DNA from 3 places in the Hyphomicrobium sp. MC1 genome. Region 1 is predicted to be linked to each of the others. Evidence: riboswitches for the same ligand, from Rfam matches in the RefSeq annotation. Region 1 holds a riboswitch; each other region holds the start of a gene.
What was found. Region 1 has a riboswitch for cobalamin ahead of HYPMC_RS17335 (CbtB-domain containing protein). Riboswitches for the same ligand answer to the same signal wherever they lie in the genome.
Positions count from the first base shown of each region.

Region 1 (10,036 bases):
ATCATGTTCATGACGAGCACTGCGGTCACGCCCATCTACCGGGTCCGGACGAGTTAAGAGGCAAGCTGTCGTGGAGCCGGGCGCTCGCCATTGCGTTCTCGATCGGCATGCGGCCGTGCACCGGAGCTTTGCTCGTTATCATCTTCGCTGCGACGCAGGGGATGATCTGGGCCGGCATTCTGGCGACATTCGCGATGGCGTTTGGAACAGCCTTAACCGTATCGGCATTGGCAGCGGTATCGGTCGGCTCGCGTAATCTTGCGATCATCCTGGCGGGCGCCGAAAGCCGATGGGGCGACTTCGTCGCGCGGAGCGCCAGCGTTGTCAGTTCGGCCGCAGTCTTCGTGCTCGGGACGGTTTTCTTTTTCGCGTCGTTCCACGACGTCCGCCCGTTCTGAAAGGCTACGAACTCACGCCGCGTCGGACTTCCGTACCTATGGAAATCCTCGATTATCGGCATAGAATGATCGATAATGAAGGAGCCGATGCTTGATTAATCCTGCTCGTATTTCGGCTGTTGCCATTGTCGGCTCAGCATTCTGCACGATCGCGGCGACGGACGCTGCCGCCGCGAAGATGCGCATCTGCCAAGAACAAGACCAGCATTACGAGGAGATCAAACCATCGGCCGGGCCACTGGAGATCAACGCAGCGCTGTCGGCCGCTGCCGATAAAGGGTGCTTGAAGCTTGCTCAGCGCCTTCTTGACGATGGCGCGTCACTGGGATCGCGCGACCGCCAAGGCGCGATGCCCCTGTCGCACGCGGCGAAGGCGGGACAAACCGACATACTGAATCTGTTCATTGCGCACGGCGCCATTATCGATGCGCGCAATCTCGATGGATCGACCGCGTTGTTCCTGGCGGCGGAACAAGACAACCAACCGGCCGTCGAATCCCTTGTTGCACATGGCGCAGACGTCAATCTCGCAGGCCGCAGCGGACTGACGCCGTTAGAAGCTGCCGCCTACATGGGAAATGAAAATATCGCGACGCTATTGCTCGCCAAGGGTGCCGATCCCAAGCGCACGGACGCGACAGGAAAGGGACCGATCTGCTACGCGGCCGCCCGCGGCTTCGCTAAAGTTGCGGGCATTCTGCTCGATCATTCCGTCGACGTGAACGCTCGCTACGGCAACGACCTGACCGCGTTGATGTGGGCAGCTGGACACGAAGACGGCGCGGGAACGAGCGATGTCGCGGACGTCCTGGCGTTGCTTATCGCGCGCGGCGCGCATCTCGACGACCGGGACAATCGCGGGCGGACGGCGCTTATGATCGCAGCTTCGCTTGGCCACGAGCGCGCCGTCGATGTACTCCTCGCACACGGTGCGAGCCGGACCTTGCGTGACAAGTCGGGAAAGACGGCAGCAGACCTCGCCTCAAACGACGAACTCAAGAAGAGGCTCGCGGCGAGTTGATGGAGGTGGGAGCGGCTACTGTCCGCCGCCGCCAATCACCGTCAAACTTGCAAGATACTGGGCGATTGGGTCGAGATCGGCCGGCTGGGCTGCATTCATGAGATCCGACATGCCGGGATTGTTCGCCCGGCTGTGATCGCGAAAATCCGTCATCGTTTTGAGGAGATAAGCGGCCTGCTGGCCGGCCAGCCGTGGCGTCGTGCTGTCACCCTGATACTGGTCGAGATGGCACGACGTACAGCCGATTGAGCCAATCACGGTGAGCGCGTGCTTGGTGACGTCTTTGGAAGGCGACGGCTGTTGAATACTCGGCCACTTGAGCCCAGAGAAATGCGCGGCCAGCGCTTTCATGTCGTCTTTGCTCAATCCCTCAGCGATTGCCGACATCTGATCGTTCTTGCGCGCACCTCTCTTGAAGTCGCGAAGCTGGATGTAGAGGTAGCCCTGGTTCTGCCCCCAGATGACAGGGGTCGTCTTTTGCTGCGGGACGCCGTTTTCGCCGTGACAGCCTGCGCAAAGCTGAATTTTGTCAGCGATGTCGTCGGCGAATGCCGAATGACTGCCGGTCGAGATTGCGGCAACGAGCAACCCCAATCCAATTACTGCCTGCCGCATATCGAAACTCCCGGTCTTCGACGACGATTAAAATAAAAGTCGGAAAAGGAGCACGCGCGCTCCTTTTCCGACGTCCACATAATCAGTTGAGCGTGAAGGCAATGATGTTATTGCCGCGCTTGAAGTCAATCTGCGTGTTTCCGCCGGCGCCGACGACAATGTATTCCTTGCCGTCGAGCGAATACGCCGCTGGCGGAGCGTTGACGCCTGCGCCGCACTGGAACGACCACAGGATCTTGCCGCTCTCGGCGTTGTAGGCGCGGAACCAGCCGTTGGCTTCTCCGGTGAAAACGAGATCACCCGCGGTTGCAAGCGCGCCGCCCATCATCGGCTCAGGCGTTTTGACCTGCCATTTGATTTTGCCGGTGTTGTAGTTGACCGCAGTGACGTTTCCGAACGAAGCCTCGGTCGGAATGACCTTAAAGGCGCCGCCAAGCCACAGCTTTCCATCGGGATAGGGGCTTGACTGAACCTGATAGGTCATCGGCTGGTGCAAGTTGACAGCATAGGTCAGAGCGAGTTTCGGGTTGACCGCCATAGGCGACCACTCAACGCCACCGTTTGCGCCAGGAAGCATGCGCGCGCCTCCCGGTGTCGGCAAGGTCCACATGTTCTCCTGCGCGACCATCGGCTCAGAGAAGCGGATCAGGCTGCAATCCTTGCGGTTGTGAACATAGACAAAACCGGTCTTGCCGCCATGGATGACGCCCGGAACGACCTTGCCGTCCTTGTCCTTGACGTCGACCAAGATCGGCGGACTGACAGCGTCGAAGTCCCAAACATCGTGCGGGATATACTGAAGGTGGCAGACGTATTTGCCGGTATCGAGATCGATCGATACGAGCGAGTCCGTGTAGAGATTGTCACCCGGACGCAGCGAACCGTCGAGGTCCGGCGACGGATTGCCGACCACGAAGAACAAGCGATTGAGTTTGAGATCAACCGCCGGATTTTGCCAAACGCCGCCACCCAACGTCTTGTAGGGATCGCCAGTCTTGGCGAACTGAGCTTTCTCGGCTTCGATGTCGCGGTGCAGATCCTTGCCCGTGGCATCCTTCGTGGCCCAGACGCCGACCGTGTTTTCCGGCACCGTGTCGAAATTCCAAACCTGCTTGCCGGTTTTGGCATCATAAGCGCGGACGAAACCGCGGATGCCGTATTCGCCACCGTTGGTGCCGATGATGATCTTGCCGTTAACGGCTGTCGGCGCCATCGTTTCGCTATAGCCGTCTTCGGGATCGGCGATTTCCGTTTCCCAAACGAGGCTGCCGGTCTTGGCGTCGAGCGCGACAAGCTTGGCATCAAGCGTCGCGAGGTAAACCTTGTCGTCGTAAACCGCGACACCGCGATTGTTCGGGCCGCAGCAATATGTCGTGATCGGCCCCATCTTGTGCTTGTAGTGCCAGTATTGCTCGCCGGTCTTGGCGTTCAGCGCGTAGACATGATCGAACGATGTCGTCACGTACATCACGTCGCCGACGATGATAGGCGTCGTCTCTAGCGACTCTTTTACGTCCATCTGAAAGATCCACGCCGGACGAAGCTTTGCGACGTTGCCGGTGTTGATCTGTTTGCCGAGGTAATACCGTGTCTGGTCGTAATTGCCGTTGGTGTGGAGAAACTGCTTGGTATCTTTCGCAGCGTTCGACAATTCTTCCTGCGTGACCGCTCGCGCAGGAGCTCCTTTGATCGCCTCTTTGGATTTGTGCTCGATTTCCTGAGCGCCGACGGGAGCAAATGCGGAAAACGCAAGCGACGCTGCGAGCGCCGCCGCAGTCGCACGGCTTCTTATACCGACCATGTTGTCCTCGCTTACTTGAAGTTCAAACCGGCCGCCAACACCGGAGGGGGCGTCAGATCCGTTGTCTGACATTGGCATAGTGCACCCCCGATTTTTTCCCGGCAATAGGGTGAACACTTCTAAAGTATCAAATCCATTGTCGCTTTTTGCATTCCGAGACAACGTGGCGCGGAACCACAAATGCAAGACCAGGACCAGCAAATACAAAATGAAATGTATGCGAATTGTCTTTCGCGGCTGCAATATCGGTGCGTTCTAACTTCGTATGGATTTAAGCGCCCATCGCCGTCCATTCGATGACAGTTCGACGACGGAAAGCGGCGCAACATCAATATGCGCATATGAGATTGCTTGCGCCTCGATCGCGACGACAATCGCCGCGCGCATGACCGCCGGATGCGTCACGGCCAAAATGGGTCCCTCACGCTCCGAAATCGTCTGCATCCAGACGGACGTCCGCGCGATGAGCGCTTCAACTGTTTCGCCGCCGTGAGGCGCAGAGCCTGGGTCGGAGAGCCAGCTTGCTAATGCGTCGGCATCGGATAGAGCAATGCTACTCAGGGTGCGGCCCGCCCAGTCGCCAAGTTCGATGTCCCTGAGCGCCGGGTCAATCCGGGGGGAAAGTCCTAAGACAGCGGCAGTCTCCAGCGCCCGCCGGGCGGGACTGGAGAAGACGATGGCGGCATTGCGAAATTCGCCGGCCATTGCGGACGCGTCCCGCCGGCCAAAATCGTCGATGCCTTCGTCGAGCGGGAAGGCTGCGCGCCTCGCCGCCGGGGTCGAGGCGTTGGCTACAAAGGTCAGGCGCGGCGGCATCTTGGCTCAATGGCTTGCGTTGACAAATGCCCGGCCTGCCCTATGGTGAGACGTGCATCCTCACGGGTAGGAAGCCGGTGAAATTCCGGAACGGTCGCGCCACTGTAATCGTGGGTCGCTCCAAGCGTCCACCGAAAGTCAGACCCACCTCGTGATCAGAGCACACCTTGAAACGGGACGCGTAATCCCATGGAGGCTCTTTAAAATGGCTCATTCTTCTATCGTCGCACAATCTCTCGGCGCTCAAGGCGGCTTCGCTACGCCTGTTCCGGTTCGCCAGATTCTCCCCTGGGCGATCTTCGCCGGGTTGCTGTTCCTCCTCGCCATGTATTTCATCGGCGTCGAAGAAGGCGCCACGGCGATTTTCAACGGGATGTACGTGCACGAGTATGTGCATGACGCCCGTCACCTTCTCGGCTTCCCCTGCCACTAACCGCGGCGGAGAATTTCGGATATGGTATCTCTTCTTGTGCGCGGCATGATTGCCGGGCTTCTCGCTGGTATTCTGACTTTTGGCTTTGCGAAGGTTTTCGGCGAGCCTCAGGTCGATCGGGCGATCGGCTTCGAAGAGCAAATGGCAAAAGCGAGCGGTGAGCCGGAAGAACCGGAAATCGTCAGCCGCGCGGTGCAGGCGAGCTTCGGCCTGTTCACCGGGGTCGCCGTCGTCGGTACCGCGATGGGCGGTCTTTTCGCTCTGGCCTTTGCGTTCTTCAACGGCCGACTTCTCGTCGGCATGTCACCGCGGACCACGGCGATCATCATAGCGGCGCTTGGCTTTCTGGCGATCTACTTCATTCCAAACATCAAGTATCCGGCCAACCCACCTGCGGTCGGGTCACCGGAAACGATCGGCTACAGAACGCAGCTCTACTTCGGAATGATCGTCTTCTCTCTCGCCGCGTTGGCGATCGCGATCAGCGCTGGACGGCAGTTCTTCGCTCAGGTCGGCGGCTGGAACGCCATCCTGATCGGAGGCGGTGTCTACATTGCCCTAACGGCGCTTGCGGGCTATTTCCTGCCGCCGATCAACGAAGTTCCAAATGATTTTCCTGCCGATCTGCTTTGGAAGTTCCGTGTGGTGTCGTTCGGCATTCAGGGCATCCTGTGGATGACGATTGGCATTATATTTGGAATGCTGGTCGACAGATCGAACGAGAAAATCGCTCATTGAACGGCGCACGCGCCGCTCAAAGCCAGCCAGATCGCATTGCGCTTGCTGCTGCGATCTGGCCTGCAATCGCCAAACATCCGAAAAGGCTGTCTGCTAGTGGCACGCCACTCGCCTTGCATAGGAATCTGCAAACTCGACGACACGACGGGCTTTTGCCTTGGCTGCGCGCGCACGGCCGCTGAAATCGGCGACTGGATGGCGATGAGCGAAGCTCGGCGCGACTCCGTCTGGGAGCAACTGCCGGAACGGCTCGCACAGCTCTCGGTGCGCGTTCGTGTGTTGCCGTGGGTTCGCGATGAGCTGATTAACTGGGTCCGCGACACCCTCGTCGCTCGGCAAGGCGCGTGGGTCGTCGGCGTGCCGGGCGCCGTCGCGGAGTTTCCCAGCGCCGATAACACACCGATTGATTTGCACGTCGAGGACGGCGTGATAACCGCACGGCGTGCGGATGCTGCGTTTCGTATCGCGATCAACGATAAGATTCGTGCTTTCGCGTTCACCGATGGCGGCCCGATTGTGCTCGGACTACCGAGAGGACGCGCCGCCATTCAATCTGGTTCGGCACTTCAAGCTGTTGGGCTGGATGCCGGCGCAATCGACGAGACGCATCGCGGCGACGAACTTTTCGATCTCGGAATTGGGCGCCGATATACCCGCTTCTGCGTTCGCACGCGGGACGAGACGCTGACATCGGCGCTATCGGATCATGATCGGCGGCATTGGTCGGACTTCATGCCGGTCATGCTCAATCAATTTGTCGCTTTGAGTCCGCATCGCATCGTTGAAAGCGCTGCGGCGCGCATCGAAATCTTTTCCAGAATTCCAGGCCCCGGCGAGTCGTCACCCAATGGCGCGCATACCCATTTCCTTGCCGAGTTCCTGAAGTCCGGCGACGAGATCGCTCCAAGTCTGGCGCCGCCCGACTATGTTGGCCCAGTCGCGATCTTTTATCCTAATAAAACCTAGGCAAAACGCACTATCGCGCTCGGAAAGTCGCTCTTGTCCCCAGTTCATGGCCGCAGCCGCCCGTTGCTGGGTTGAGAGCCTCGGCGCGCCGTAGTAGTGACGTTTTATTGATTAGCCTGAGGGCTTCGATAACTTGAGAGGGGACGGGATGCGCAGCATCAGCCTTGGACTCGCCTTCGCCACTGCGGCAGCTTTGATTTCGGCTCCAGCCTCGGCAGACGAGCGATTGCAATCTTCGTTCACTGCGCTCGTCGGCAAAGGTTACGAAGTCAAATCTGTGACGCTCATTCCTCTCGAGGTCGCCAAGAGGGTCACGGAAAAGGTCAAGACCGATAACGTCGTCGTCACGTTACAGAAGCAGGAAACGGTTGCCGTCTGCTACATCGCGTTCGCGAATTGGGCATTCATGAACAAGGCGTCGCTCGATTCCGCGACGCTGTGCGAAGTCCGTTCTTCGCCGACCGAAGAGAGCGCGGCACCGGCAGCCGCACCGAGCGAACCGGCGGCACCTGCCGAAGCGACGACGCCTCCGGCCGAGGCGACAACGCCTGCCGCTCCGAGCACAAACCCTTAATTTCTAGCTGCTCTCGGCGGGCGAAGAGGCTTTGGTCAATTTCGCTTTCAGCCGAGGCATCGCAAAGTCGAGAAATGCCCGAAGCTTCAGCGGCAGCAGTCCGTTGCTGCCGTAAACGAGGCTGACCGGGACCTGGGGTGGCTCGAACCGCTCCAGCACGACCTTGAGCTTTCCCTCTGCAAGCGGTGTTTCGATCTGGTAGGAAAGCAGGCGCGTCAACCCAAGTCCGGCGACCGCCATGTCGACGGCAGACTCCGCCGTGTTGACGACGAGGCGGGAGTGAATGGCGGCAACCTGGGGCACGCCATTGTTCCAGAAGGTCCACGAACGTGACGACATCAGGCCTTCGAAGGTGACGCAATCGTGCGATTCGAGATCATTCGGATCGGCAGGGGTCCCGCGTGCTTCAAGATAATCAGGGCTCGCGCAAACAACGCGGCGAATCAATCCAACGCGGCTCGCAATCAGGCTGCTATCGGGGAGTTCGCCGATACGAAGAGCGACATCGACGTGCTCTTCGAGGATGTTCACGACGCGGTCGGCCAACGTTAAGCGTACGTCGATATCCGGGTAGGCTTTCAAAAACGCGCCGACGATCGGCAGCACATGCAAGCGACCGAAAACGATCGGCGCCGTAATGACCAACTCACCGCGCGGCGCGCGATATTCGCCGGAGGCTGCGCGCTCGGCTTCGACGACGTCTTCCAGGATTCTGCGGCAGGCGGCGACGTACGATTGTCCGGCGTCGGTCAGCTCCAATCGACGGCTGCCGCGATTCAAGAGCTTGGTGTGGAGATGGGCTTCGAGTTCGGACACCTTCCGGCTAACCGTTGCCAGCGGCATGCCGAGCCTGCGCGCTCCAGCCGAGAGGCTACCAGCGTCCGTTACGGCAAGAAGCACCGACATGGCGTCGAAGCGGTCCATTTTTGACTCTCATAATCCGGTAGGGTGGCTGCCAATATTGTCGACTATTTCGTGAAAATGAAAGGACCTAATTCAGGGGCGTCGGCCAATCCCGGCCCGAAGAGAGTAGGAGACGCCCATGTCCCGCATCCTGACCCCAGCCACCATTGCTGATGCTCCCGCCACTGCACAGCCGCTCCTAGAGGCGGTGAATAAACAGCTCGGTACCGTTCCAAACATGTTTCGGCTGATCGCAACAAGCCCCGCCGCTTTGGAGGGCTACCTTAGTCTTTCGGGCGCGCTGGCAAAGGGCAAGCTGCCGCCGCAGACCCGCGAACGCATCGCGCTGGCCGTCGCAGAGTTCAACGGCTGCAGCTATTGCCTTTCAGCGCATACCTACCTTGGGCGGAACCTCGCCAAGCTCGACGACGCTGAAATCACGGCCAATCGCAATGGCGCCTCGAACGATCCGAAAGCCGATGCCGCCGTTCGCTTTGCGATGAAAGTTGTGGAGGCACGTGGCCATGTGAGCGCCGCCGATCTGGCCGCTGTCAAAGCTGCTGGCTACGACGACGGTCAGGTCATTGAGATTGTTCAGCACGTCGCGCTCAACGTATGGACGAACTTCTTCAACGAGACGTTCAAGACCGATGTCGACTTTCCGGTCGTGGCGCCCAGCAAAATCTCTGTTGCCTGAACGGTTTCCGAAACCCTGAAATCTATCGCCGCCGGACGCCTATGCGACGGCGGCGCTTCTTTTTTGGCGTTGTTAACTTAAATGATCCGTCGGCGAACGCGCGTCAGGGACGATAGGCTGGCGGACTGTTACGGACGTGCCTTAGTCTCACCATTGCGCATCGTCATATCGGCGGGCGGTAACACATCAATTCTTCTGTCAGCGAGCAAACGTGATCATCGGAAACTTTTCTAGGACGCGCATGGCATCGGTAGGCGCGCTTATCGTGGCCTTCCTTTGCGCCGGCGCAGAAGCGAGCTTTGCGCACAGCGGCACGGCCGATGAGCAGCAGGCCTGCACGCCAGACGTGTTTCGACTTTGCTCGGCTCAGATCCCAAGCGAAACGCGCATCGTTGCCTGTCTGAACAAGAACATGGCAAAGCTCAGCCCTGCTTGCCGTGACGTGATGAGAGGCGACAAGCCCAAAGCGAATGCGCGCAAGAAGCACTAAGCCCGATCGCGACGCCAACCATTCTTGTGAGGTTCAAGACCGTGCAACGAATATTTCGACTTGGAGCGATGCTGTTGGCCGGGCTTGCAGCGCCGGTCTTCGTGGTTGCGAGCACGCACGGCGCGTCCGCTCACAGCGGTACTGCCGAAGAACAATCTGCCTGCACGCCCGACGTTCTGAGCCTCTGCTTTTGGCAGATCCCTAACGAAGATAAGATCGTCGCGTGCCTCAATAAGAATATCAATCGGCTCAGCCCCGAGTGCCGTAAGGTGATCGCGGGCGATGACGACGACAAAAAGAGCAGCAAGCGCTCAAAGAAATAAAACCGCCGCCAATTGCGTGACCGAGATCACGGAAATGGCGGCGTGATGAATTGCCAGATCAGCAGGCGTGGCCACGAGCGGCTGTCTTCGAGGGCGCTCTTTCGAGCTGAATAGCGTCGCAGACCGTCTCGACGATGCCCTGAGCGCACAGCCCGGCGCGCTGGTTCATCACTTCCGGCTTATCCTGATCGACGAATTCATCCGGCATCACTTTCGATCGGACTTTGAGACCGCGATCGAGCAGACCGTTTTCAGCCAGAT
Region 1 is NC_015717.1:3,578,281-3,588,316, forward strand. It holds gene HYPMC_RS17310 (nickel/cobalt transporter) at 1-398, shown strand, start outside; gene HYPMC_RS23415 (ankyrin repeat domain-containing protein) at 490-1,419, shown strand; gene HYPMC_RS17320 (cytochrome c) at 1,435-2,034, opposite strand; gene HYPMC_RS17325 (PQQ-dependent dehydrogenase, methanol/ethanol family) at 2,117-3,835, opposite strand; gene HYPMC_RS17330 (histidine phosphatase family protein) at 4,091-4,651, opposite strand; cobalamin riboswitch at 4,678-4,818, shown strand; gene HYPMC_RS17335 (CbtB-domain containing protein) at 4,857-5,084, shown strand; gene HYPMC_RS17340 (CbtA family protein) at 5,106-5,822, shown strand; gene HYPMC_RS17345 (DUF1289 domain-containing protein) at 5,919-6,788, shown strand; gene HYPMC_RS17350 (hypothetical protein) at 6,937-7,362, shown strand; gene HYPMC_RS17355 (LysR family transcriptional regulator) at 7,366-8,286, opposite strand; gene HYPMC_RS17360 (carboxymuconolactone decarboxylase family protein) at 8,405-8,962, shown strand; gene HYPMC_RS17365 (hypothetical protein) at 9,204-9,452, shown strand; gene HYPMC_RS17370 (hypothetical protein) at 9,521-9,775, shown strand; gene dxs (1-deoxy-D-xylulose-5-phosphate synthase) at 9,834-10,036, opposite strand, start outside.

Region 2 (10,036 bases), 1.9 Mb from region 1:
GCTTTCGCTCGCCGGACGAACCGCCAATCCCGCAGCAAGCACGCTTCCGACGCGCGTTGGCGGTTTCGGCGGGAGCGACGGACTTGCCGCTTACCTGCGCCAGGAAAAGATTGACCTGCTGATCGACGCCACGCACCCTTTCGCGGCGCAGATAAGCGCCAACGCCGTGGCGGCCGCGGCGGCCACCAACATTCCGCTGCTCGCCATCGAACGCCCGGCCTGGACGCCGGTCGAAGGTGACAACTGGATTGAGCACGACAGCATCGATGCCGCGATTGCCGCTCTTCCCACTGAGCCTCAAGACGTCTTTTCGGGTTTGGGACGCCAGGCCATCGACGCGCTCTGTCGCGCGCCGCTGCATCGTTATCTGATCCGCGTCGTCGATCCGCTCGAGCTGCCCTGTGAGCTGATCAACTCCGAACTCATCGCCGCGCGTGGACCGTTCCGAACGGGCGAGGATGCCCGGCTGTTCGCGGACTATGACATCCGCTACGTGCTGGCGAAGAATGCAGGCGGCAGTGCCGCTTATGCCAAGATTGAAGCTGCGCGCCAGCTCGGCATTGCGGTCCACATGGTTCGCCGGCCGGCGATCCCAGATCGCACGAAGGTGTCCTCCGCAGACGAGGCGCTGACCTGGATCGCAACCCATCATCGGTCGCGCTCCGACCTCGGCGTATAAACCCACGCGCGCCCATCGCTCGCCTGCACGGTCCGCGTCGCACGCGATCCAATCATCACGAGCGTGCGCATATCGCACGCCATGTCGGTCGCGGTTGCTAACGTCGCGATATCGATCTCTTCATCTGGGCGTCCAACCGCGCGCGCGAACACGACGAGCGTTTCAGCAGGCAACACGTCTCTCAAAATCTCGAACGCCGACCTGATCTGCTGCGGCCTCGCCTTCGATGCCGGGTTGTAGAGCGCAATAACGAAATCAGCTTCGGCCGCAAGACGCAGACGCTTCTCGATCGTCGCCCAAGATTTCAAATTATCGGACAACGAAATGGCGCAGAAATCGTGCCCCAGCGGCGCCCCGATCCGCGCCGCCGCCGCCAGCATCGCGGTAACACCAGGCTCGACACGAATATCGACGCCGTCTGCAGCCGCCGGATTTTTTTCGACGGCCTCATAAACCGCCGCCGCCATGGCAAAGACGCCCGGATCTCCTCCCGACACGATCGCAACGCGACGTCCGCTCGCGGCAAGTTCGAGCGCACGTTCCGCCCGCGCCAACTCCTCGCGATTGTCGGAAGCCTCCAAAATCTGGCCGGCCCGCGGCGTCAAACGATTAACATAGGGCGCGTACCCCAGAATGACATCCGCCCCGCCGACGACATCGGTCGCCGCAGGCGTCACCCAACCTTTCGGACCGGGCCCAAGCCCCACGATAGTCAACTGTCCATTCATGCGATGCGCCGTCCTCGTCCGCCCGGAAGCAGGACAATTGAGAAATAGGGAACCGCGCACTCTCCGAGGTCAGACAGCTTCGCGATGCGCTCGCCCGGCATCGTTCCGCGCTCTACATAAATTGCATCGTCGAAACGACCCGCCGCGCTCAGCGCCCGTTTGATCTTCTCGATGTTGTGGCCAACCTTCATGATCACGGCCGCGTCGGCAACGCCAAGGTGTTTCGTCAGCGCCTCTTCATCGAGCGTACCCGGCAACACTGTCATGACGTCGTCACCGTAGGTGATCGGCGCCTGCGCCGCCGTCCAGCATCCCGACATTCCCGTGATCCCAGGGATGACCATCACCTGATGTGCAGCCTTGATGCGATCATACATGTGCAGAAACGATCCGTAGAAAAATGGATCGCCCTCGCATAGCAACGCCACATCTCTACCGCCTTCGAGATGAGCGACAATCGCCGCCGCGCTCTCTTCGTAGAAATCGCGGATCGCCGAAACGTATCCATCCTCTCGGAAATCAATCTCAGTCGTCACGGGATATTCGAACGCCGCCTCGACGACGTCGGCGCGGATATGAGCATTCGCAATGGCTCGCGCGTGTCCCGTGCGTCCCGCCTTGCGGAAATGCGCAACGACCGGCGCTGAACTCAGGACGCGCACCGCCTTGAGCGTCATCAGCTCCGGATCGCCAGGCCCAAGCCCGACGCCGAACAACGTGCCGGATTTAACCTCGCTCATTCGGCCTCACTTGCGAGCGCATTGACGGCTGCCGCAGCCATAGCGCTTCCGCCTTTGCGGCCTTTGACGATTGCAAATGGAACGCGCCCGTCAGCCGCCAACGCCTCTTTCGATTCAGCCGCACCGACGAAGCCAACCGGCATTCCGATGACAGCAGCAGGTTTTGGCGCGCCCGCATCGAGCATTTCGAACAGCCGGAACAGCGCCGTCGGGGCGTTTCCGACAACAACGATGGAGCCCGCAAGCTTCGGCCGCCAAAGCTCCATGGCAGCGGCCGTGCGCGTATTGCCGATCTGTGCCGCGATCTCAGGCACGCGCGGATCGCGCAGTGTACAAACGACCTCGTTCTTCGCCGGAAGGCGCGCCCGCGTAATACCATCCGCGACCATCATCGAATCGCAGAGGATCGGCGCCCCCGCTTTGAGCGCCGCCTCGGCATCGCGCGCAAACGTTGGTGACATCACAATATCGCGGGCCACCTCGACCATGCCGCAGGCGTGGATGATCCGCACCGCGACGCGCTCCTCGACCGGTGACAACCCGGCGAGATCCGCCTCTGCCCGGATGATCGCAAACGAGCGCGCGTATATCGCCGCTCCGTCGCGAATGTAGTCTTGTACCGTCATACTGCGGGCTCCAGGATCAAGCGCGAAATCGTCGTGCTCATGTCGTCAGCATTGATCGTATCGTGTACGCGCATCGAATCCGCTGAACCGTCTCTGATGATATCGTACCGGCCGTCGCGGCCGACGAGCGTCAGACGTGCTTCCGTCCGCCGCGCGCACCCCTTCTCGCATCCGGAAATATGCAGCGAGCAGCCGTGCAACGAACCCGCAAACGTGTCGGCAAAGCGCTGCGCATCCCGCCGCGTATCCGTGCGCGCATTTTTGCACCCAGGCGCGCCCGGACAGACATCCATCGCGAGCCGTATATCGTCTTCTTGCACGATCAGTCCTGCGGCATTGGCGCCCCGAAGCAATTCGTGCGCATGCATCGCATCCTGCAGTGGAAAGACGAACACGCGTTCTGGGCTTGTGCGAACGTCTTCAGCGCCCGCCACTGCGGCGTGATCGCAAAGCGCGGCAAGCTGATCAGCCGTAATCCGCCCGAAGGGAAAACCGACGCCAGCTCCGAACACGCTGTCATTCCGCTGCAGCAATCCCACAGGCACACTGTCTGCTACCGCTTCATCCGCGGCCGTCGGAAGCGGCAAACCTGCCATTGCAAATACCCTTGCGACGCCGAACTGAGCAACCGCGTCGCGCATACGCCGAAAACTCGCGTCGTTTGCCTTCAGCTCGATAAACGCCAGCGCCAGACGATGCATGGCATCGACGACCTCTCCGCGCGCAACTTCGCAGCCCATTCCAATCGCACCATCGAGCACGATGGAGAAAAAATCATCGCGGGCGGACATCATGATATCCGCGCTGCGTCCGCCGATGCGCGGCGTCGCCACGCCCGAAAAACTGAAACCGAATTTTGCGGGCAGAGACCATAAGCGCGCATCTCGCAGCAGGATCGTCTCCAGCGCTGCCGCGAGATCGCAAATATCCGCACGCCGCGGATCAAGCCCGCTCAACGGATCGACGACGACGTTGCGCACGGCTTCCGCGTCCGCAGACGGGTCGAGCAAACCTGCCGTATCCAGGGCACCGAGAAGCACTGCGAACGCGCCGTCACCAACGCCTCTGATCTGCAGATTGCCGCGATTAGTCAAATCAATGTCGCCGGACCCGAACTGAGCGGCGATCGTACCGATGGCTCGCAACGAACTGAGCGAAAGTGCGCCGGCGCGTGGACGCACACGCACCAGAAGCCCATCGCCCGAACGCATCGGACGATGCGCGCCTGGACACCAGCCTTTCCTCAAATGATCCGCCGACGTCATTCCGCTGCCTCGCGCGATGAATCGTCTTTGTTTGCGATTTCGCCGAGATCGTTGCGTCGCGGCTGCCAAAGCCCGCGCGCAATCGCCTCCTCGAACCGGCGCCGCATTGCCGCGATTGCGTCGGGGTTCTCGCGCGCAAGAAACGCTGCGACCACTGGGTCACCGAGATATGCTTCGTAGAGCCGCTCGAAGCCGCCGTTGTCGACGGCCCGCGCCGTCGCCGCGAAGGCGAATGCCGCGTCAACGCTCTGCGCCATCTCCGCGCCACCGCGGAAGCCATGACGCATCTGGCCCTCGATCCACCGGATGTTTGCAGCGCGCCCGTGAATCACACGGGCACATTCTTCCTGCAGCGTGCGAACCCGCGGCGCATCTGGCGTTGCCGTATCGCCATGATAAAGCGCAACGCGATCGTTTCCGAGAGAAGCAGCGGCAGCCGCGAACCCACCTTCGTGTGCCGCAAAGTCACCGCCAGTCAGCAGGTCGATCTCGCTGTGATCCAGCACATGCACGAAGGCGTCTGCCGATTTCACGCGTTTTTCAAAGCTCGCGCTCGTCGCTTCCGAACCATCGCCACGATACGCCGCCTGTGTGCTGGCGAGATACGACCGCCCAAGATCGCCACGCTCGCTCCAGTCGCCGCGGTCGATGTGCTGCATTACGCCAGCACCGAAGCTGCCGCCGGCCGGTCCGAAAATGCGATCGAGCTTTGCTTCGGACGACGAGGCCGGGCGCAGCGGATTATCGCCGGCATCTTCTTCAAGACTGGCAACGAGCGCGACGGCGCTATCAAACAACGCAAGCTGCGCTCCAAACATATCGCGAAAAAGTCCTGAAATCCGCAGCGTCACGTCAACACGCGGACGTCCAAGTTCCGCCAATGCCTCGGTCTCGACGCCCGTCACGCGATAGGAGCGCTGATCCCAGACGGGGCGAACGCCAAGCAGCGCCAGCGCGGTCGCGAGTTCCTCGCCACCGGTTCTGAGCGTTGCGCTGCCCCAAAGATCGAGCACGATCGCGCGGGGCCATTCGCCATGATCGGAGAGATAGCGATCGAGGATTGCTTTCGCTGCACGCTTGCCGTTCGCCCACGCCGTTGCGGTTGGCACGCTGCGCGGATCGACACTGAAAAGATTGCGTCCTGTCGGCAGTACATCAGATCGCCCTCGGCTCGGCGCTCCAGCAGGACCCGGCGCGATGAATTTTCCAGCAAGCGTCCGAGTGATCGCTTCAAGCTCCACCTCATCGAGGATATGCAGCCCGTCGCGGATCGACAGCTCTTTCACATCGCACAAAAAGGCGTCGATGCGGGTCAATGCTTCGCTCGCCGCCATGCCCGCATCGAGGCCGCACTGGGCCGCAATTCCGGCACGAATGGCGGCGTCGACGATCTGATCCGACAGAACCTTGCGCCGCCTCGGATCAAGACCTTCCGCCGACGCGAATTCATCGACCAGCCGTTCAACTTCACTCAACGGCCCCGACAAACCGGCATCCGTCATCGGCGGCGGCTTATGTCCGAGCGTCACGGCAGATAGCCGCCGCTTCGCCTGCGCCGCTTCGCCGGGATCATTGACGATGAACGGATAGATCATCGGCGTAGGGCCAACCAGCGCGCGCGGCGCACACATTTCGCTGCCCGCAACGGCTTTGCCTGGCAGCCATTCGAGCGTGCCGTGCGCGCCGAGATGAATAAGCGCGTCGATCTTTGCGACGTGTCTCAGCCAGAGATAGAACGCGACATAGCTGTGCCGCGGCGGCGTCGCCGGATCGTGATACTGCGCCTTCCGGTCAAGCGCCTGCCCGCGTTCCGGCTGCAGTCCAATCAAAAGATTTCCGCACGGCGCAACACGAAAGCGGAACGTATTACCAACGAGTGCGTCATCATCTTCTGGCGGTCCCCAGGCGCTGACGACGCTTTCTTTAAAGGCTTCTGGCAGAGCATCGAACGCCGAACGGTAAGCATCAAGCGGCCACCCGATTGCCTTCGCTGGATCGAGTTGCGCCACGAGATCGCGACTGTCCGACGGGCGACAGGCGACGTCATAACCCGCGTCTTCGAGATGCGATGCGATCCTGCACGCGCTCTCAAGGCCATCAAGTCCAACCGCGTGCGCGATCTGATCCGGCCGCCCCGGATACGTCGAGAGCAACAGACCGATGCGAAGATCATGGCGCGGGGCTGAACGAAGCCTCGCCCAACGCGCGGCAAGCTCGGCAACATGCGAAACGCTTGGCTTATAAGGCACATGGCGCAGCAACGACACGCCGAGTTCGGTTCCCAGCGTGTCCGCTTCCTTGAACGATACGACGCCCGCAAACAACCGTCCGTCGAGTTCCGGCAAAACGACGTGCATCGCAAGGTCCGCGGCACTGACGCCGCGCTGCGACTTCTCCCAAAGCGTAAATTTCGAATTGGCGAGCGCGACCTGCAGGACCGAACAATCCGCAACGTCGAGCGGCGAGGCATCCGCGCCGTCGCGTGAGGCAAACGCTGTCGCATTGACGATGACGCTCGGCCGGAGACGTTGCAGCTCATCCTGAAGCCAAGCCGCGGTATCCGCTGCCTTCAGGCTCGGAACGTAGAGCGCCGCCACCGCCAAGCCGCGATCTTCAAGTGCATCTACCAAAGCATCGACTGGCGCAACATCGCCCGCAAGCAAATGTGAGCGATAGAAAACAACGGCAGCCGCCCCGAGCGCAGCAACGGATTGCGCGCTTTCCCGATAGACGCCGAAATTCGGAATCTCTCGCGGCTGTGCAATTTTTCCACGCGCGTCACGTTTGCCGAGCATCGCCAGCAAAGCCATGCGCGTATTCTCGATGCCGCCCACGTCGAGCAGAGCCTCAAGCCGCGCCAGCTCATCCGAACCAAGCGTCGACAACGCCGAGAGTCGAATGTCCGGCCGCCCGTCGCCCGGCACGATAGCAAGTGCAATTCCCAGTTCGCGGCAGCGCCGCCCGAGTTGCTCGCCGCCATACCGCCAATAGTCGAGGCCGCCCAGCAGGCGCACGAGCACGGCCTTCGAGCCTTTCAGCGTCGCGTCGGAAAATAGATCAACCGACATCGGGTGGCGCAAAGCATTGAGGTTCGAAATCCGCACACTCGGCTGCGTGCTCTCAGCGCCGCGAAATGCAGCCGCCGCCATCGCAAGGTCGGAATCGGAAAACGACAGAAAAACGATATCGGCGGGCGCGAGTCCGAGATCTTGAGGCGCGGCAGCCTCGTCCAGATCCCGGCTCTCGCGAACGACGATATGCATCAGGCAGCGCCCGTCAGGGTCCGAGTGATGCCGTCGCGATCAAGCCCCTTCTGACCGATGACGACCAGCCGGCCCACCCGCGCCTCGCCCGATTGCCATGCACGTTCGTAACGCGTGTCGATCCGCTCGCCGACCCCTTGCAAAAGGAGCCGCATTGGCTTCCCGCCAATGGCCGCGAAGCCCTTTACACGCAGCACGTCATGATCGTTGGCGATCGCTTTTGCGCGCTGCGCAAGATCGTCGGGCGACGATAGCTCCGGCACTTCGACGATGAACGTCTCGAAATCGTCGTGATCGTGTTCCGGTTCGGCATCGTGATGCGAAGGTCGAGCGGCGAGATCATCTTCCGCAGCTGCCGAAATGCCGAGCAGCACATCTGTCGGAACGACCCCATTTTGCGTTGCCACGATCTTGATTGCCCGCGGCACCATGCTGCGAATGTCTTGCGCGATCAAAGCCGCGTCTTCCGGCGAAAGATGATCGCACTTGTTGAGCACGACGAGGTCGGCGCAGAGCAGCTGATCCTCGTAAACCTCTTCCAGCGGATTTTCATGATCGACGGACGGATCTGCTTCGCGCTGCGCCGCGACCTTCACCGGATCGTCGGCGAAGCGACCGGCGCGCACGGCCGGGGCATCAACGACCGTCACCACGCCATCAACCGTCACACGATTGCGGATATCCGGCCACTCGAAAGCTTTAACCAGCGGCTTCGGCAGCGCGAGGCCCGACGTCTCGATAATGATGTGCTCCGGCGCGGGCTCGCGCGCCAAAAGCGCTTCAAGCGTCGGAATGAAATCGTCAGCGACGGTGCAACACAGGCAGCCGTTTGTCAGCTCGATGATGTTTTCTTGCGGGCAGTTCTCAATGCCGCATGACCGGAGGATCGTCCCGTCCACGCCGACATCGCCGAATTCGTTGACGATCAGCGCCAAGCGGCGGCCTTGCGCGTTCTCAACGGCATGGCGAACGAGTGTCGTTTTGCCCGCTCCCAAAAAGCCGGTGACGATCGTGACGGGAACCTTGCGCGTGCTCATTGCCCCGCCTCCACAGACATTGAATTTTCGGAAGACCGGCCAGACGCGCGGCATGTTCTGAAGTGCATCTTAACCTTTCTCGCCCCACCGGCGATAAGTTGGAAATCTCGTTGACGGCAGGTCTCCTGGCTCGCGGGTCTTGGCATTGGGCGACCTTCCCGGGCTGTTGCCCAGTGGCGTTCTCGCCTATGCTCACCGCGCACAGTTGCGGGGGCAGCTGCGGAGTAAATACCGCATTCCCTTTTGAACCCTCTTGCGAGGGACCGTCGTCCCAATCGATAAGTGAGCCCACATCTTACGTCAATCGCAATAGCGGCCTCTGCGGCACGACCGAAAGTTTATAATGACGACTTTGCACCTCCCGCAGCTGACCCTCATCCTCGGGGGCGCCCGTTCCGGTAAAAGCGCCTATGCGGAAGGCCTTTTGACAGGCATTCCCGGGCCTTGGGCTTATGTCGCCACGGCGGAAGCGTTCGACGACGAAATGTACAGCCGCATCAAGCACCACAAGAGCCGCCGTGGCGCGGGCTGGGTCGATCACGAATCGCCCCTCGAAATTGCCGACGTGCTGGCCAACCGTGTTGCAGAGCTTCCCTCGCTGGTCGATTGCCTTACGCTCTGGACCTCCAATCTGATGCACGCCAACCGCCCCGTTCCGGAGGCAAGCGACGCGTTGCTGGCCGCCGTCGCAAAACGCGTCGCGCCCTGTGTGATGGTCTCGAATGAGGTCGGCCTCGGCATCGTGCCGGACAACGCGCTCGCCCGCGCCTTCCGCGACGAAGCCGGCCGGCTCAATCAGAAGATCGCAGCAGCCGCCGACAAGGTCATTTTTGTCGCCGCCGGACTGCCGCTGACGTTGAAAGGCTGAGCCGTGAGCAACAATCCCACCACGGTCGATGATGCCGAGCGTCACAAAGCCAAGATGGCAAAGCGCAAAGCCGTGCAAGATGCCGAGGTCGCCTCGAAACAGATCGAAAAAGGCGTGCTGCTCGTCCACACCGGCCCCGGCAAAGGCAAATCGACGGCCGCATTCGGCCTCGTGCTGCGCGCGCTTGGACACGGCTGGCGCGTCGGCGTCGTCCAGTTCATCAAAGGCGCGTGGAAGACCGGCGAACGCGACGCGCTTGAACGCTTCGGCGATCAGATCTCCTGGCACACGATGGGCGAAGGCTTCACCTGGGAAACACAAGACAAGGCCCGCGACATTGCCGCCGCCACACGCGCCTGGGCGAAGGCCAAAGAATTGATGGCCGATCCATCCATTCGTCTGCTCATTCTCGACGAACTCAACATCGCGCTGCGTTATGACTATCTGCTGCTCGATGACGTGCTCGAAACGCTCCGCACGCGGCGGCCCGATCTTCATGTCGTCGTCACCGGCCGCAACGCCAAACCGGAATTGATCGCGCTCGCGGATGGCGTGACGGAAATGGGTGCCGTGAAGCACCATTTCGCCGCCGGCATCAAAGCTCAGGAAGGCATCGAATTCTGATGCCTGCGCGCGCGTTGATGTTCTCAGGTACCGGCTCCGACGTTGGCAAATCGCTGATCGTCGCCGGGCTTTGCCGTTTGTTCTCCAACCGCGGGGTTCGCGTCGTTCCGTTCAAGCCCCAGAACATGTCGAACAATGCCGCGGTCACGGCCGACGGCGGCGAAATCGGCCGCGCCCAGGCATTGCAAGCGCGAGCCGCGCGCGTT
Region 2 is NC_015717.1:674,371-684,406, reverse strand. It holds gene HYPMC_RS03175 (cobalt-precorrin-6A reductase) at 1-679, shown strand, start outside; gene cobJ (precorrin-3B C(17)-methyltransferase) at 649-1,407, opposite strand; gene HYPMC_RS03165 (precorrin-2 C(20)-methyltransferase) at 1,404-2,147, opposite strand; gene HYPMC_RS03160 (precorrin-8X methylmutase) at 2,144-2,773, opposite strand; gene cobG (precorrin-3B synthase) at 2,770-4,038, opposite strand; gene cobN (cobaltochelatase subunit CobN) at 4,035-7,301, opposite strand; gene cobW (cobalamin biosynthesis protein CobW) at 7,301-8,338, opposite strand; cobalamin riboswitch at 8,436-8,621, opposite strand; gene cobU (bifunctional adenosylcobinamide kinase/adenosylcobinamide-phosphate guanylyltransferase) at 8,682-9,206, shown strand; gene cobO (cob(I)yrinic acid a,c-diamide adenosyltransferase) at 9,210-9,830, shown strand; gene HYPMC_RS03130 (cobyric acid synthase) at 9,830-10,036, shown strand, end outside.
Region 2: it holds a riboswitch for cobalamin, as region 1 does, so the genes downstream of both, cobW (cobalamin biosynthesis protein CobW) here and HYPMC_RS17335 (CbtB-domain containing protein) in region 1, are expected to answer to the same signal.

Region 3 (10,036 bases), 1.5 Mb from region 1:
CCAACGGCCTGAAGCCCGAGCAAGCCGATATTGACGACGAAGCAATCGCCGCGATCATTCGGGGTTACACCCGTGAGGCCGGCGTCCGCAATCTCGAACGCGATATCGGTCAGGTCTTCCGCCACGCCGCCGTGCAGATCGCGGAAGGCAGCACCCAGCATGTCCATATCGGCGTCGCGGACGTCAGCGCGACGCTTGGACAGCCACGCTTCGAGAACGAAGTCGCCATGCGCACGAGCGTCCCGGGCGTCGCGACCGGCCTCGCCTGGACACCCGTCGGCGGCGACATCCTGTTCATCGAAGCGACCCGCGCACCCGGCAAAGGCGGCCTGATCCTGACCGGCCAGCTCGGAGACGTCATGCGTGAAAGCGCCCAGGCGGCGATGACGCTCGTCAAGAGCCGCGCGACCTCGCTCGGTATCGATCCCGCCATTTTCGAACGAAACGATATCCATGTGCACGTCCCCGCCGGGGCTACGCCAAAGGACGGCCCGAGCGCGGGCGTCGCGATGTTCATGGCGCTCGTCTCGCTGCTGACGAACCGCACGATCCGCAGCGACACCGCAATGACCGGCGAAATCTCGCTGCGCGGCCTCGTGTTGCCGGTCGGCGGCATCAAGGAAAAAGTTGTTGCAGCAGCCGCGGCCGGCATAACCCGCGTGATGCTGCCCGCCCGTAACCGCCGCGACTACGACGACATCCCCGAGGATGCACGCAACCGCCTGGAGTTTGTCTGGCTCGAACGCGTCGATGATGCCGTCGCGGCCGCCCTCGAAAGTGCGCCTGCCGAAAAAGTGGAGACGTGATCTCGCGCTCGCCGTGCGATATGGAATTGCAATTGCGGCCAAGCCCTAGCAATCATACGGTAGATGAGCGAAACCGCACTTTCCAAAAGAGTCGTCTACGCCGCCCTCATCGGCAATCTGCTCGTCGCCGCCACTAAATTTGTCGCCGCGGCGGCGACCGGAAGCTCGTCGATGCTGAGCGAGGCGGTGCATTCGCTGGTCGACACCGGCAACGAAGCTCTGCTGCTCTATGGCTATTTCCGCTCCAGCCGCCGCCCCGACGACACACATCCTCTGGGGTATGGCCGCGAACTGTATTTCTGGAGCTTCATCGTCTCGTTGCTGCTGTTCGCGATCGGCGCTGGCGTGTCCATCTACGAAGGCATCGATCATATCATCGAGCCGAATCCCATCACCAATCCAGGCGTCAACTATATCGTATTGGCGATGTCGGCGGTCTTCGAGGGAACGTCTTGGTGGATTGCGCTGAAGCGCTTCGGTAAGCTGAAGGGCCGGCGCGGATACTGGGAAACGGTGCGCGACAGCAAAGATCCGCCCTCGTTCATGGTGCTGTTCGAAGACACTGCAGCGCTCATCGGTATTGCAATTGCGGCGGCCGGAAACTTCGCCGCACAGCATTGGGATATTTCCTGGGTCGATGGCGCAGCGTCGATTCTCATCGGCATCGTTCTCGCCATCGCCGCCACCGTCCTTGCACGCGAGAACAAGGCGCTCCTTATCGGCGAACGTGCCAGCGATGAAGTGATCAGTTCGATCCTCTCCCTCGCGATCAGTGAACAGAGCGTTGACGGCGCCAATAACGTCTTCGCGCTGCATTTGGCGCCCGATCAGATTCTGGTCGCACTGAGCCTAGAATTCTCCGATGAACTTCGCACGCCGCAAATTGAAGCCGCTGTCGTCCGTCTCGAAGAGCGAATTCGCGCCAAGCACCCGGAGGTCATATCGCTCTTCATCAAACCGCAAACGCGCCGCACGTTCGAAAAAATGCGCGCCGAATTCTATGGCGATAGCGAGGAAACCGGCTGACGACGCAACAGCGGAAACGTCGTCGACATCGACCTATCAGCGACCAAAACCTTGCGATCGCGGGGTTGCGTGCGATGTGCGTAACGCGAATCGAAGCGGCAACGTAACGCTTCTGTATGTTCCCAGTGATCCCAACCCTTCGCATGTGCCCGCCAAGCTACCGGTCCAGCCAATCCGCCTCCTTCATGAAACGAGGACACGAACCGTGAAAGCTTCTATTATCCTCGCCCTCGCAGTCTCTTTCTTGGCGGCCCATGCCGCGCAGGGGGCTCCCTTGGAATCGACGTCCGCTTCGACGACTTATCACCGCGTTGCGGTCGACGGCGTCGGCATTTTTTATCGCGAGGCCGGCCCGAAGAACGCACCGGCGATCGTTCTGCTGCATGGATTCCGTCCGCCTCTCGCGAGTTCGACACGCTCATTCCTCTGCTCGCGACGCGCTATCATGTGATAGCGCCGGACTTTCCAGGATTCGGCCAGAGCGATGCGCCCTCTCCATCATCCTATGCTTACACATTCGATCATCTCGCGAAGACGATGAACGTTCTTCTCGACCAACTCGATATCAAGACGTACTCGTTCTATCTGCACGATTACGGTGGACCTGTCGGATTCCGCATCATGCTCGCGCATCCGGAGCGCGTTCAGTCGCTCATCATCCAGAACGCGAACGTCTACAAGGAAGGTCTGGGAACGAAGTGGGCGGCTATCGCGAAGTACTGGTCCGATCCGAAGGCCCCCCCCCCGAAGTATTTGAAGCATTTGTTTCGCGGACAGCGACCGAGCAGCGCCACACCTTGGGCACATCGCATCCGGAGCGTTACAATCCGGATACGTGGACGGACGAGTACGCTCATCTCTCAAAACCCGGACAGCACGCCATACAATCCGCGCTTCTCTACGATTATCGCACGAACGTCGCATCCTATCCGGAATGGCAAGCGTGGCTGCGGGCGCACAAGCCGCCGACGCTGGTGGTGTGGGGACGGAATGATCCCTCGTTCATTGCGCCGGGTGCCGAAGCATTCAAGCGCGACCTACCCGATGCCGAAATACATTTGCTTGATGCAGGACACTTCGCGCTGGACGAGAAAAATGACGACATCGCTCGTCTGATACTCCAATTCCTGGCGAAACATGTCGACCGGGCCGCGCCCTAAGAAGCGGCGGCACCCTCCGGGCGGAAAGTAACGAACCGATCGCAACACACGTAGTGCTCGATAGCAACGCAGTCATGCTTGCCGCGATCTCTCATGTTCGCTCAACTTTCCAAAAATTCAACCCGGAGCATCCGATGGCCCCCCGCATCGCAATCATATTAACCGGCGTCTTGATCGCCGCAGGAAGCAGCGTCGCGCAGGCAAAGCCTCACGCCAAGAATCCCGATAAGGCACAGATCGTCGCCGTAGATCGCTTCAGCGCCAAGGCGGCGCATTTACAATTGCGCACCTCAACCAATGGCATCCCAGGCCCCAATAAGCCCGTCGATTTCGACAAAGGCCCTTTCATTACCACCGGGCTGTCACCGACCACGGGCAAGCCGGTGCGCTATTACAATTTCGATGTCCAGAATCTGACCCCTGCTCCCGTTTATGTCTTCTATCGCAAGGGTGAGAAAAGCCCGATCTCAGGTCAGCTCGACATCATCGACAATCTGCCGGGAGAAAAGGGCTATAACGATTTCCGCCAAGTCTACAAAGTCTCGGTTCCATCCGATTATGTGGTGAACTCAATCACCGATAAAACTCAATTGCGCCAGTCCGGTTACGCGATCGAGAAAACCGACACCCTGCTCAACATGCCTGTGGTTCCCGACAAATCGGTTGCGCGACAACGTCTGAACGGTGAGAGCGCCGAACTGCAGCGCGCCTGGTACAAGGGCAAAGTTGCGAAGTATTTCGCTTTCAACGAAGCGCCGCTTTCTGTGGCTGGGGCGGACGTCCCCATTTCGCCGATCTACGTAACTTTCAATGTCAATCCCAATGAGCCGAAGGGCGGTCCAGGTTCGGGTTTCCGCAGCGAACCCAACTCCCCGCAAACCCACAACGTCCCAGCCACGCTTCCTGGCGAAGAAGGTTATTCGCCGCTGTGGTCGGTCAACGTCTACGACAATGCCGATTGGTCGAAAGTCAGCAATCTCGATACCGCGCAGAACGCCAAGTTGCTCGGCCCAGGGGTCGCAAACGTCAATTGCCCGATCGTTTTCGTCACCCCTTGACGTGACAAGAATGCGGAGACCCCGGGGCCTCTGACACTCCTGCACTTCGCCGCGCGTGAGCCCCGTTACCGGCCACGCCGGCGAATTCGCCCTATAAGCTGCACGCGGGATGACGGCATCGTCGTCCCGCGGTCAACAGAAGTCGAGATGGTTCACGCCGTGCGCGGAGCTTGCTGCGCAGAAACCGACGGGCGAGCGAAACGGCTCGCGATGACGGACAGAATCAACAACCCAGCAAACGAAACGGCGTTGACTTCAAACACTCTGGCGACGGTTGCGACCGAGAAGGCATCATCCGAGCTTCCAAGCGGGATGCCTGCGACGTAGAGCGCCAGTTCATAGGCTGCGAAAGCCAGCACGAACGAGACGGTCAGAAGCACCGGCCAAGCGCGGGTCATCCCAGTTGCAAGCCGAGCAGCAGCGAATGCAGCGATCGTTGCGACGCCGATCGCCGCGCCCCAGGCATACGACTCGAACGTGTGCGGATAGCTCAGGAACGCATAACCGACGATCTGGTTGGTGAGCCACGCCGTGACGACGAGCGCCAATCCCGTGCGAGCATCCATTCGTGTCGCCGCCAGCGCTGCAATAGCGGCGAGCGGCGCTGCGCAGGCGAACACGAAGCTGCCGCCAACGCTCAAAGCTGCGATGAGGGCCACCCAAATGGCACTCATGGCAAGCGAGGAGGAAAACGTTTGATCGTCAAATCGGGAACCAAATTTCATTGTCATGTCCTTCTGAAATCGTTCCCTGGCGGACGAAAGCGCCGGGACGGGAGGCTATCCGTAAATACCATAGCCGTCGCCCGCCAGAGAAGCCCTTAGTTCGTAAACCTGATGCCGCCATAGGCGCCGATGCCGGTCGCCAGGAAGCCGTCAGGAATCTCGTAGTGCTCGTCGAAAAGGTTATCGATGCGGCCGTAGATGCTCATATTGTCGGTCAGCTTGTAGTCGGCCGCGACGTTGACCACCGTGAAGCTCGGCAAGAACTCGTTCTCGAATGTCGCGCGATTGATGTCGAGCGAGTCACCGTAGTAGAGCACCGCACCCGTCAGGAGCAGCTTCTCCGTCGGCGTCCACCCGAGAGTGACGCTCGCCTTGTTGTGCGGGCGGCGCAGAAGCCATCCGCCCGTATCTTCGTTGGTTGCCTGCGTGTAGGTATAATCCGCACGGATACGAAGATCCTTCGTCAAATCCGCTGAAATAAACGCTTCGACGCCATCCGTTTTCGCCTTACCGACATTGGCATACGTTGAAACGAAGGTCGTTGGATCGTAAGTGCTCTCGATCAGATCGGTAATATCGTTCCGGAAGTAGGTGGCGCCAAACTGTGCACGGCCACCGAAAATTGCTTGCTCGAAGCCGACATCGTAACCGGTATTTTCCTCCGGTTTGAGATCAGGGTTTCCATAGAAAAAGTAAGCGGGATAATCCTGAAACCGCTGGCTGAGGCTTGGGGCTTTGAAGCCCGTGCCAATGCTGCCTTTGATCTTGGTTCCCGTGCTCTCGATTACATACGCGGGCGCAACGCGCCAAGTCGTATGACCGCCGAAGTTCTCGTTATCATCGTAGCGCACGTTCGCCGCGACGAAGAGATTGCGAATGACCTCAGCCTGAAGCTCCGTATAGACACCGTTGTTCCACTCCTCTGCGAATGTGTGCTGGCCCTCATAGAAAGAACCGCCACCGGAAAAGACCTCATTGATCTGGCGGCCATCAAATTGCTCGATCTGATGTTCGGCGCCTGTAACCAGCGTATAGCCCGGCGCGAGGTTCCAAACATTGCGCCAATCGTACTTAACCCGGTCGCCTTGATAGTAGCTGTTGCCAGTGAGGTTGACGTGGTCGATATTATCGGTCTGAGAGTTGGAATAATTGATGCCGAAATAGTTCGTCAGATTGCTGAACGTGCGCCAGACTACTTCGCTGCGCGAGTAAAAATCATCGACGTCGGAACCCGATTGATATGGCGCCGGATAAGATGTGTTTGTGAACGGATCGTAAGCGTCACCCGTGTAATGCAGCGTGCCGTCGGTGTATCGGGCGACGAGATTGACCGTCACATCCTTGGTGATATCGACACCGACTTTCGATGAGTAGGTCCGGTTATCGTATCGGTTCGAATGACGCTGCTCTCCCGGAAGAAGTAAATTCTCGGGTGTCACGGGGATGTCGTCGGCGCGAAAATGCGAGACATTGAAGTAGTAGTTGTACTTGTTCGTGCCGCCGCTGATGCTCGCAGCCTGATTGAACGTTCCAAATGAGCCACCCTCGACCATGGCAGTCGCCTTCGGCGGACCATAGCCCCTCTTCGTGTAAATCAGGATCACGCCACCGAGCGCATCGGCGCCGTAAAGACCACTCTGCGGACCACGCAAAACTTCGACGCGTTCGATATCCATGGCGAGCATCTGGCCCAGATCGAACGTACGATTGGGTGTGGTCGGATCGCTGACGTCGATGCCGTCGATCAGAATCTTCGTGTGATTGGAGTTCGTTCCGCGCATGAATACCGACGTCTGACCGCCAGGACCGCCGGTCTGCACAATGTTGAGGCCGGGAACCATCTTCAAAACGTCAGGCAGCGTGCGGCGCTGTTGAGCCGCGATTTCTTTTGCGGTGATAACGGTGACAGAACTTCCGATCTGATCGACGGACTCGGGCGTACCCGTTGGAGACACCGCGATGTCAGAGGAATCGACGGTCGCCGAAGAATCGCTGGAATTCGAAGCGGCCGGCGTTGAAATCTGTTGGGCCGCTGCCGGCGCCTTGACCTTTTTGGACGGCGCATCGCTGTCGTCGTCTGCCATGACGTTGACCGCCGGCAACTTGGTATTCGGCGAAGCTGGAACTTGCGCGCTCGCTTCCTGAGCTGAAATTCCAACTGTTGCAAAGGCTAATGCTATCCGCATTTTTCGCCGTCTTGACACGCGCAGCATGAGACCCCCGAGGCGCTGAATCGGGGTGAGTTTCCAATTCGATCTGCAGATGTGCGGGATACGAGCGCGCAGACGCTGCGACGCGGCTCTTGAAAGCTGCGTCCCATGAATATCTGCACACTTGAAAGTTCTTATCCGCTCAGCATAACGACCTGCACGACCGAAGTGGTTGCCCACCGGTTGACATACAGCCGCCGCTACGGGTTTCCGCTCTACCGCGCCCTGCGCACGGGAGATGGGCAGCTTGTGCCGGCAGGTCTCCTGACTTGCGGCTCAGGCGTCTTCTCCGGCCTTCCCGAATATCTCTATTGCGAGATCTTCAGTGGCTTTTAGTCGGAGCCGACTCGCCGCTTACAGTTGCGAGGGCAGTCTCGGCATTGGCGCAAGAAGCGCCGCACCGCGTTCCCTTTTCATGACCACTCAGCTTTCGCCGAGGGCCAACCGTCACGCCAACATTAAAGAAATAAGTTCGCCGGGCTGTCAATTGGGCTTAGCTCGGCCCGGACTTAAAGGTCGCAAGCGACGATGCCTAATTAACACTCCCGCTCAACGGGGCCGCTCCGATATGCCATGACGTGCGTTCCTCCGCACGCGAACGCTTCCCCTTAACCGCAACGTCAGACGTCACACGCGCACCGCATGACGGGCACGACCCTCCACTCCAAAGACACGCTCGTAGCGTTTCATTTCCGCAGACTCCCCTGTGGCTTTCGCGGAATTGTCAGACAGCTTGACCGCCGGTTTGCCATTGACGCGCGTGACCTTGCAGACAAGCGAGATCGCATCAAGACCAGGAGCGCCGTCCGGATCGCAGCCGCGAAAATCATTGGTGAGATTGGTGCCCCAGCCAAAGCTGGTTCGCACCCGCCCGTGAAAATGACGATACGTGTCTTCGATACTGTCGATATCCATACCGTCGGAGAAGATTAGTAGTTTTCCGCGCGGATCGACACCGTGCGCCTTCCACCAAGCGATAATCTGTTCTCCACCCTCGATCGGAGGCGCGCTGTCCGGGCGAAAGCCAGTCCATCCTGCAAGCCAATCGGGCGCGCGCGCCAGAAAGGCTTTGGTCCCGAAAGTATCGGGCAACGCGATCAGCAGATTTCCGCGGTATTCCTGCCGCCATTGCTCCAAGACACGATAGGGCGCCTTCGCCAAATCCTCGTCACTATCGGCAAGAGCGGCTTCCACCATCGGCAATTCGTGAGCGTTGGTGCCGATAGCTTCTAAATCGGCGTCCATTGCGAGCAGCACATTCGACGTTCCGATAAAGTGTCCGTCCAGCCCTTCTTTCAGTGCTTCGACGCACCAACGTTGCCATAGAAATCCGTGCCGACGCCGCGTGCCGAAGTCGGAAACGACAACGTCCGGCAGAGCGCGCAGCCGCTCCACCTTCTGCCAGAGCTTCGCCTTGGCGCGCGCGTAGAGCACGTCGAGCGCAAAGCGACCCTTGGCGCGCATCGCGGCGCGCGACCTGAGTTCGTTGACGATCGCCAACGCCGGAATTTCCCACATGGTCGTATGGGTCCAAGGCCCCGCGAAATCGAGTTCATACTGACCATCGACTTTGCGAAGCTCATAATCCGGCAACTGAAAATCGGCGAGCCATGCGATAAAGTCGGCACCGAACATCTGCGTTTCGCCGTAAAAGCTGTTACCGGCGAGCCAGATCAGCTCCTTCTTGGTAAAACGTAGAGCACGCGCATGATCGAGCTGAGCACGCAACTCGCCCTCATCGATGATGTCGGCAAGACGCACATCCTTCGAGCGGTTTATGAGCGAGAAAGTCACCCGCACGTCCGGGTGGACCTTGCGGATCATTTGCAGCATCAGCAATTTGTAGAAATCGGTATCGAGCAAACTGCGGATGATCGGATCGAGCCGAAAATTGTGATTGTAGGTACGCGTCGCAATGTCGGTGACGGTCATGATGTCAATCTAAGATGATGCGCTAAATGATGAGCTACAGCAAACGCCAAAGTTATCAGCAGCAATAGTGGATAAGCCCTGAAGCGCCATACCTCCAACAGTCCTATTTGCACATGGCATTGTGAAGCCGGTTCATCAGATCTACGGCATCCGTCACGGTATCTGGAGAGACTGCAGCCTCAAGAACCTCCTCAATCCGCATCACCTCAGCATTTGCCGCCTCGGCCTTCAGACGCCCTTTGGGCGTTAAACGCGCAAGCTGCCGGCGACCATGATGAGCGTCCTGTCGGCGCTCCACGAGCTTCCATCCTTCCAGCTTCGCCAAAACGCCCTGCATCGATTGCGGCGTTATGAATGCGCGCTCTGCAAGATCAGCGTTGGTCTGGTCCGGCCTCGCATTCAATTGGGCGAGCACCGCATATTGCGCAGGATTGAGCCCAAGGGGCTTTAAAGCCTCCTCCAAACGGCGATGCAGCGCATGCTGAGCAAGCTTCAGCCGGTAACCCAGCAGCGGGGTCATGTCCTTGTTCATTGCAATATCAGCCGCCTTATATTATATCAGGTGACTGATATTATCACCGCACGCCAAGGAGGCAACGATGAGCAGACTGACTGGACCCGATTTTATCGCCATCCAAACCGAAGACCTTCAAGCTGCCCGAGCCTTCTATGGCGACAAGTTGGGCCTGCCCCTGTTGCAAGAGACGCCCGAAGCGGTCGTCTTCAACAGCAAGCCTGTTCCGTTTGCGGTCCGAAAGCCGCTGATGGATCTGGAAGCCGCTCAAGGAAAATTGGGCTGGGGCATTGCGCTATGGTTCGCCTGCGATGATGCCGACGCGCTGCACGAAGAATTAGAGGCAGCAGGAACACCCATCATCTTCTCGCCGAAGGACGGCCCATTCGGAAGGTATTTCGCGTTCCGCGATCCATTTGGCTACACGATCACGGCGCATACCGCATAACACGCTAATGGATAGGCATTGCAAATCGCGAAAGCAGACTTCGACAAATTCGAGGCGCGGCGGAAACGTGATCTCAAGATTCCAGATGCAGCGGAAAGCAATTTCCACCGGCCCCAGCCCATACCCAATCGATTAAAGAGGGAAATCTGCGGCACAA
Region 3 is NC_015717.1:270,953-280,988, reverse strand. It holds gene lon (endopeptidase La) at 1-806, shown strand, start outside; gene HYPMC_RS01255 (cation diffusion facilitator family transporter) at 870-1,832, shown strand; gene HYPMC_RS24605 (alpha/beta fold hydrolase) at 2,107-2,283, shown strand; partial or broken gene HYPMC_RS24965 (alpha/beta fold hydrolase) at 2,220-2,552, shown strand; gene HYPMC_RS24960 (alpha/beta fold hydrolase) at 2,531-2,992, shown strand; gene HYPMC_RS01245 (hypothetical protein) at 3,127-4,050, shown strand; gene HYPMC_RS01240 (hypothetical protein) at 4,203-4,775, opposite strand; gene HYPMC_RS01235 (TonB-dependent siderophore receptor) at 4,871-6,961, opposite strand; cobalamin riboswitch at 7,222-7,449, opposite strand; gene pncB (nicotinate phosphoribosyltransferase) at 7,613-8,917, opposite strand; gene HYPMC_RS01220 (MarR family winged helix-turn-helix transcriptional regulator) at 9,021-9,449, opposite strand; gene HYPMC_RS01215 (VOC family protein) at 9,517-9,879, shown strand.
Region 3: it holds a riboswitch for cobalamin, as region 1 does, so the genes downstream of both, HYPMC_RS01235 (TonB-dependent siderophore receptor) here and HYPMC_RS17335 (CbtB-domain containing protein) in region 1, are expected to answer to the same signal.